Regions from separate parts of the Arthrobacter sp. KBS0702 genome, predicted to be linked through region 2. Evidence: riboswitches for the same ligand, from Rfam matches in the RefSeq annotation. Region 2 holds a riboswitch; the other holds the start of a gene.
What was found. Region 2 has a riboswitch for S-adenosylmethionine ahead of FFF93_RS11135 (aminotransferase class V-fold PLP-dependent enzyme). Riboswitches for the same ligand answer to the same signal wherever they lie in the genome.
Positions count from the first base shown of each region.

Region 1: linked by a shared signal. The riboswitch ahead of FFF93_RS05250 (homoserine O-acetyltransferase) and the one ahead of FFF93_RS11135 (aminotransferase class V-fold PLP-dependent enzyme) in region 2 are both predicted to bind S-adenosylmethionine.

Region 1 is NZ_CP042172.1:1,155,757-1,159,561, forward strand. It holds gene FFF93_RS05245 (bifunctional o-acetylhomoserine/o-acetylserine sulfhydrylase) at 11-1,327, shown strand; SAM riboswitch class IV at 1,510-1,625, shown strand; gene FFF93_RS05250 (homoserine O-acetyltransferase) at 1,637-2,773, shown strand; gene FFF93_RS05255 (MFS transporter) at 2,946-3,805, shown strand, end outside.
Region 2 is NZ_CP042172.1:2,417,818-2,421,622, forward strand. It holds gene FFF93_RS11125 (ribosome small subunit-dependent GTPase A) at 1-727, shown strand, start outside; gene hisN (histidinol-phosphatase) at 810-1,622, shown strand; SAM riboswitch class IV at 1,720-1,833, shown strand; gene FFF93_RS11135 (aminotransferase class V-fold PLP-dependent enzyme) at 1,868-3,259, shown strand; gene FFF93_RS11140 (class I SAM-dependent methyltransferase) at 3,349-3,805, shown strand, end outside.

The DNA of each region.
Region 1 (3,805 bases), 1.3 Mb from region 2:
GAGCTCTCCAATGTCCAACGCCTGGTCCTTTGAAACCCGTCAGATCCACGCCGGCCAGCAGCCGGACTCCGCCACCGGCGCCCGGTCGCTGCCGATCTACCAGACGACGTCGTTCGTCTTCCCCAGCGCCGAAAGCGCCGCCAACCGGTTCGCGCTCGCCGAACTCGCCCCCATCTACACCCGGATCGGCAACCCCACCCAGGACGCGGTGGAGCAGCGGGTGGCGAGCCTCGAGGGCGGCCTCGGGGCCCTCCTGCTGAGCTCCGGCCAGGCCGCCGAGACCTTCGCGATCCTGAACATCGCCGAGGCCGGAGACCACGTCGTCGCCAGCCCCAGCCTGTACGGCGGCACCTACAACCTGCTGGCCCACACGCTGAAGAAGTTCGGCATCTCCGTGACGTTCGTGGAAGACCCGGACAACCTGCAGCAGTGGCGCGACGCCGTGCAGCCGAACACCAAACTCTTCTTCGGCGAGGTGGTCTCCAACCCCCGCCAGGACGTGCTGGATATCGAGGGCGTCGCGGACGTGGCGCACCGGGCCGGGGTGCCACTGATCGTGGACAACACCCTCTCCACCCCGTACCTGATCCGGCCGATCGAGTGGGGCGCCGACATCGTGGTCCACTCGGCCACCAAGTACCTGGGCGGCCACGGCGCCGCGATCGCCGGCGTGATTGTGGATTCCGGCAACTTCGACTTCGGCAAGGACCCGGAGCGCTTCCCCGGCTTCAACACCCCGGATCCCACCTACAACGGCCTGGTCTATGCCCGAGACCTCGGGGCGGACGGAGCGCTGGGGGCAAACCTGTCCTTCATCCTCAAAGCCCGGGTCCAGCTGCTGCGCGACCTCGGCTCCGCCGTCTCCCCGTTCAACGCCTTCCTCATCGCCCAGGGCATCGAGACGCTGAGCCTGCGGGTGGAGCGGCACGTCGCCAACGCCGTCAAGGTTGCCGAATGGCTGGAAGCCAGGGACGACGTCGAATCCGTTGCCTACGCTGGGCTGCCGTCCAGCCCGTGGTACGAGCGCGGCCGCAAGTACGGTCCGAAGGGGACCGGCGCCGTCGTTTCCTTCAACCTCGCCGGGGGAGCGGAGGCCGGCAAGCGCTTCGTCGACGCCCTCGAACTGCACTCGCACGTGGCGAACATCGGTGACGTGCGCTCGCTGGTGATCCACCCGGCGTCGACCACCCACAGCCAGCTCTCGCCGGAACAGCAGGCGGTGGCCGGCGTCAATCCCGGACTGGTGCGGCTGTCGGTGGGACTTGAACACATCGACGACATCATCGCCGACCTCGACGCCGGCTTCCGGGCGGCCAAGGACGCCTGAGGTCGCACGGCGCCGAATTTCCCCACCTTTGCGGGCACGACGGCGGGACGCACCGACATTTAGGGGCGACCCGCCGGACACGGCCTTCAAACGTGGGGAAACTGCGGTGAGTAAGGATGCGGCTGTCACACGGCCGTCACAATCTTCGCCATTGCGCCGCCGGGTTTCGTAGAATCGACGCAGGTCATGAGTGCCAGTGACAGCCCCGGCTTGCTGGCCGGCAACCCTCCTTCCGCGGCGGGGTGCCCCGGGTGAAGACCTGGCCTGCCGGTCAGCTGGCGGCGGGCAAGCGCGAGGTTAGGTCCACACATGACGATTGCCGTCTCCCGCACGGGAGTACCCGAAAACAAGTCCTCCACCGTCCCCGACGGGACGGTACAGTACCTGCCGATCGGTTCACTGGCGCTGGAATCCGGCGCCACCCTGCCGGAGGTCACCCTCGCCTACGAGACCTGGGGCACCCTCAACGCGGACGCCTCCAACGCCGTGCTGATCGAACACGCCCTCACGGGAGACACCCACGTCACCCGGGGCGCCGGCGAGGAGCCCGGGTGGTGGGAGCAACTGGCCGGACCGGGCGCTCCGGTGGACACGGACAGGTATTTCGTCGTCTCCATCAACATCCTCGGCGGCTGCTACGGCTCCACCGGCCCCTCGACGCCCGGCCCGGACGGCCGGCCCTGGGGCTCGCGCTTCCCGCTGGTGACCCTCCGGGACAGCACCGCCGCAGAAGCCCGTCTCGCCGATGCCCTGGGGATCGGGAGCTGGTACGCCGTGCTCGGCGGCTCCCTTGGCGGAGCGCGCGCCCTGGAATGGGCAGTCAGCTACCCGGACCGGGTCCGGCGCTGCGCCGTCATCTCCGTGGGTGCCAGCAGCACCGCGGAGCAGATCGCCTTCGCCCAGGCCCAGACGCTCGCCATCCGCCAGGACCCAAACTTCAAGGGCGGCGACTACTACGGCGGCCCGGAGCCGGACGCCGGTCTGGCCCTGGCCCGCCGGATCGCGCACATCACCTACCGCTCCGCCGCCGAGCTGGACGGCCGCTTCGGACGGAACGCGCAGGCGGCCGAGGCCCCGCTGGAAGCAGGGTCGCTGGCCGGACGGGGCCGCTACCAGGTGGAGAGCTACCTGGACCATCAGGGCAATAAACTGGTCCGCCGCTTCGATGCCAACAGCTACATCGCGATCACCGAGGCGCTGATGAGCCACGACGTCACCCGCGGCCGCGGCAGCCTTGAGCAGGCCGTTTCGCGGGCAACGGCGGAGTTTTTCGTCGCGGCCGTGGACTCGGACCGGCTGTACTTCCCCGCCCAGTCCCATGCACTCGCCGACGCCCTGCCGGGGGAGGTCCCGGTGCACGTCATCGAGGCCCCGATCGGCCACGACGGTTTCCTCACCGAAATCGGCCAGCTCAGCGAGCAACTCCGGGGCAACTTCTTCGCCTAGCCGCGACCGCGCTTTGTGCATTTTTGCAGACACGCTCTGCGCGATTAGTCGTTGAGCCTGCGCCGCGGGACGTCCATACTCGTGGAGAATGACGCCGTGTGTCCCAACTCACACACGCGTTGTCAACCTTAATGGTCCACAGGGTGTCGAAGGCGACACCGAAGGAGTTCTCATGAGCACGGAAAACGCCGCCGCAAGGCGCGCAGACGAGACCGACGTCAAGGCGTCCGGTCTTAAGAAGGTAGTGGCGGCCTCCATGGCCGGCACCGTGGTGGAATGGTACGAATTCTTCCTCTACGCTTCCGCCGCCACCCTGGTCTTCGGGAAGGCCTTCTTCCCCAATTCGCAGACCGAGCTTGACGGCATCCTCGCGGCGTTCCTCACCTACGCGGTGGGCTTCGTGGCCCGCCCGATCGGCGGCATCGTCTTCGGCCACTTCGGCGACAAGTTCGGCCGCAAGCAGCTGCTGCAGCTCAGCATCATCCTGGTTGGCGTCTCCACCTTCCTGATGGGCTGCCTCCCGACCTTCGCGCAGATCGGCTACTGGGCTCCGGCCCTCCTGGTCTTCCTGCGCTTCGCCCAGGGCTTCGCCGTCGGCGGTGAATGGGGCGGCGCCGTCCTGCTCGTCGCCGAGCACAGCCCCAGCAAGTCCCGCGGTTTCTGGGCCAGCTGGCCGCAGTCCGCAGTTCCGCTGGGCAACCTCTTCGCCACCGCCGTGCTGTTCATCCTCTCCTCGGTGCTGTCCTCCGCGGACTTCCTGGGCTGGGGCTGGCGCGTCGCCTTCTGGCTGTCCGCCGTGATCGTCCTGATCGGCTACTACATCCGCACCAAGGTCAGCGACGCCCCGATCTTCCTTGAGGCGCGCAAGGAAGTCGAGGCGGGCCACAAGGGTTACGGCGTCGCCGAGGTCTTCCGCCGCTACCCCCGCGGCGTCTTCACTGCCATGGGCCTGCGCTTCGCGGAGAACATCCTGTACTACCTCGTAGTCACCTTCTCGATCACCTACCTGAAGACCGTGGTCCACGCCGACAC
Region 2 (3,805 bases):
CGTCGTGGCCGCAGCCAACCCGGAACCGCGCACCGGGTTCATCGACCGTGCGCTGGTGGCCGCCTACGACGCCGGAATCGAGCCGCTGCTGCTCGTCACCAAGGCCGACGTCAAGGATCCCGCGGAACTCCTCGCCAACTACCAGCACCTCGACTTCCCGGTGATCATTTCCAAGACCGCGGATTCGGCGGCCTCCGGCATCGACGCCCGCTCCGATGACGGTCTGTCCGCCCGGCTGGACAAGGCCGCCGTCTCCCAGCTGCGTGCCTACCTCGACGGGAAAGTCACCGTCATGCTCGGCCATTCCGGCGTCGGAAAATCCACCATGGTCAACGCCCTGACCGGGGCCGAACGTGCCACCGGTGGCGTCAACGCCGTCACCGGCCGCGGCCGCCATACGTCCTCCTCCGCCCTGGCGCTGAAGGTCCACGACGCGCCCGCCGGCAGCTGGATCATCGACACCCCCGGGATCCGCTCCTTCGGACTGGCCCATGTTGACCCGGACCGGATCCTGCGGTCTTTCCCGGACCTGGCGCCCGGCACCGAGGACTGCGAACGCGGCTGCAAACACGACTCCGCCGCCGTCAACTGCGGGGTGGACGCCTGGGTGCAGGACGGCCACGCGGGCCCGTCCGGTCCTGCCCGGCTCGCCTCGCTGCGCCGGCTGCTCGGCACCGACCCCCGGCTTGAAGCGCAGGAAACCAAGGAACTCGGCAGCGTCTCCTAGCAGGGTCTCCTCACAGGGTCTCCTGGGCAGGCAGCGACGTGGCCTCCCGGTCTACGGCGGCTTTTGACGGTAGTTTGGAACCATGAGCCAACCCGCTTCGAGCTACAACGATGACCTGCGCCTTGCCCATGTACTGGCAGATTCCGTAGATTCCCAGACCATGAGCCGCTTCAAGGCGCTCGACCTTCGGATCGAGACGAAGCCGGACCTGACCCCCGTCACCGACGCCGACAAAGCCGCAGAGGAAGCCATCCGCGGGCAGCTGTCCCGTTCCCGCCCTCGCGACGCGGTCCTCGGCGAGGAATTCGGCAGCACCGGCCACGGCTCGCGCCGCTGGATCATCGACCCGATCGACGGCACCAAGAACTTCGTCCGCGGCGTCCCCGTCTGGGCCACCCTGATCGCCCTCGTCGACGAGGGCGAGCCCGTGGTCGGCGTCGTCAGCGCCCCCGCGCTGGGCAAGCGCTGGTGGGCTGCCAAAGGCGCCGGCGCGTACATGGGCCGGTCCCTGGCGGCCGCCACCCGGCTGAAGGTCTCCAACGTCTCCAAGCTCTCGGACGCCTCGCTGTCCTACTCGAGCCTGGGCGGCTGGAAGCAGCGCGGCAACCTCGACGAGTTCCTCGGCCTCACCGAAGAAGTCTGGCGCACCCGTGCCTACGGCGACTTCTGGTCCTACTGCCTCGTGGCAGAAGGCGCCGTCGACATCGCCTGCGAGCCGGAACTCAACCTCTACGACATGGCCGCGCTGGTCCCGATCGTCACGGAAGCCGGCGGCCGCTTCACCTCCCTCGAGGGCGAGGACGGCCCCTTCGGCGGCAACGCCCTGGCCACCAACTCGATCCTGCACTCGGAAGTCCTCAAGCGCCTCAACCCGGATCTCGACGACCTGCTCTAGGGAATTCCGGCGGCTCCCGGGCGCATCCCGTAACAAAGCACTTCACATTCCTGCCGCTCCTTTTCTGCTGCAGCGGCCATGGCCTACGCTCGAAACAGGTCACGAGTGCCAGCGCGAAACCCCGGTTTGCTGGCCGGCAACCCTCCATTCGCGGTGGGGTGCCCCGGGTGACGACCTGGCCGGTCCGGAACGGACCCGGCAAGCGCGGATCCCCGGTATGTGGGGTCCTTTTCGAGCGAGGTCCCATGACGACTGCCACCATTCCTGCCCCTCCCGCCGCTGCTGCCCGCCGGCCGCTGTCCGCGGTCTCCGGCGCCGAAATCCAGGCCCCCCTGATCCAGGGCGGCTACGTCCGCTACGCCAACCTGGACTACGGTGCCTCCGCCCCGGCCCTGTCCGTGGTCTCCGCCTACCTGAACGAGATCCTGCCGTACTACGCCAGCGTCCACCGCGGCGCCGGCTACGCCTCCCAGCTCAGCACCTCGGTGTACGAAAACGCCCGGAACATCGTCCGCAACTTTGTCGGCGGGCGTCCGGACGACTCCGTGATCTTTACCCGGAACACCACCGACTCGCTGAACCTGCTGGCCGGCTGCCTGCCCGTCGCCGATGGCCGGCACACCGGCGAGGTGCTCTACCTCGACATCGAGCACCACGCGAACCTGCTGCCCTGGCAAAACGTCCCGCACCGGAGCGTCGTCGCCGCCGGCACCCTGGCCGGGACCCTGGCGCGGCTCCGGACGGAACTCGCGCACGGCGGCGTGAGCCTGCTCGCCGTCACCGGCGCGTCCAACGTCACCGGCGAAATCCTGCCGATCCGCGAGCTCGCCTCCCTCGCGCACGAATTCGGCGCCCGGATCGCCGTCGACGCCGCCCAGCTCGCCCCGCACCGCCGCATCGACATCGCCGCGGACGACGTCGACTACCTCGCCTTCTCCGGGCATAAGCTTTACGCCCCGTTCGGCGCCGGGGTCCTGGTCGGCCGCCCGGACTGGCTCGACGCCGGCACACCCCACCTCGCCGGCGGCGGCGCGGTGCGGGACGCCCGGCTCGACACTGTCAGCTGGACCACCGGCCCGGCACGGCACGAGGGCGGCTCCCCCAACGTCCTGGGCGCCGCCGCGCTGGCCCGCGCCGCCCAGGTCATCGAAGCCCTCGACGAGCGGCAGTGGCATGCCCACGAGGACGCCATCCGTTCCTTCCTGGTCGAGGGGCTCCGGCGGATCGACGGCGTGAGCGTCCACCACATCTTCGAGGACGCCGACCAGGCGGAGGGCCCCGGCACGATCGGCGTCGTGAACTTTTCGGTCGCCGGCTACGACGCAGGCCTGGTCGCCGCGTACCTGTCCGCGGAGCACGGCATTGGCTTGCGCGACGGCCGGTTCTGCGCGCACCCGCTGCTGAAGCGGCTCGGCCTGCCCGCCGGCTCGCTCCGCGCCAGCTTCGGCCTCGGGTCCCGGATTGAAGACGCGCAGCGGCTGCTCGCCGGGCTCCAGGAACTGCGGCGCAACGGCCTGGGCTGGGACTACGTCGTGGACGCCGGCCGCTGGGTCCCGGCCAACGACACCCGCAGCTACCCGCACTGGGCGCCGAACACGCCGGGCACCGCGGGGGCCGCCCCCTGCAACACGGACTAGCGACCGGATCGAGGGCCGGCAACGAGCACCGCGCCCGCCTCGTGCGGTAAATTCGGTAGGTACCCACCAGAGCCCGAAGGAGATCGCACGTGGCACGCGGCGGCCCCAAACTGCACGGGGGACCCAAACTCCAGCACGAACGCCGGCAGGAGCTCGGCCAGAGCTTCCAGGACGGCGGCGAGCACTACGACCGCGTCCGGCCCGGCTACCCCGCCGACTCTGCCGACTGGCTGATCCCCGCCGGGGCCCGAGACGCGGCAGACCTGGGGGCCGGCACCGGCAAGTTCACCGCACTGCTGGTCGAGAGAGGGCTCCGGACCGTGGCCGTGGACCCCTCCCCGGACATGCTGGAGCAGTTGCGCCGGGCCCTGCCGGGTGTGACCGCCGTCGAGGGGACCGCAGAACACACATCCCTGGCGCCGGAGGCCTTTGACCTGGTCACGGTGGCGCAGGCCTGGCACTGGTGCGATCCCCTGCTGGCCAGCACCGAGGCTGCACGGATCCTGCGTCCGCACGGCGTGCTGGGGCTGATCTGGAACCAGCTGG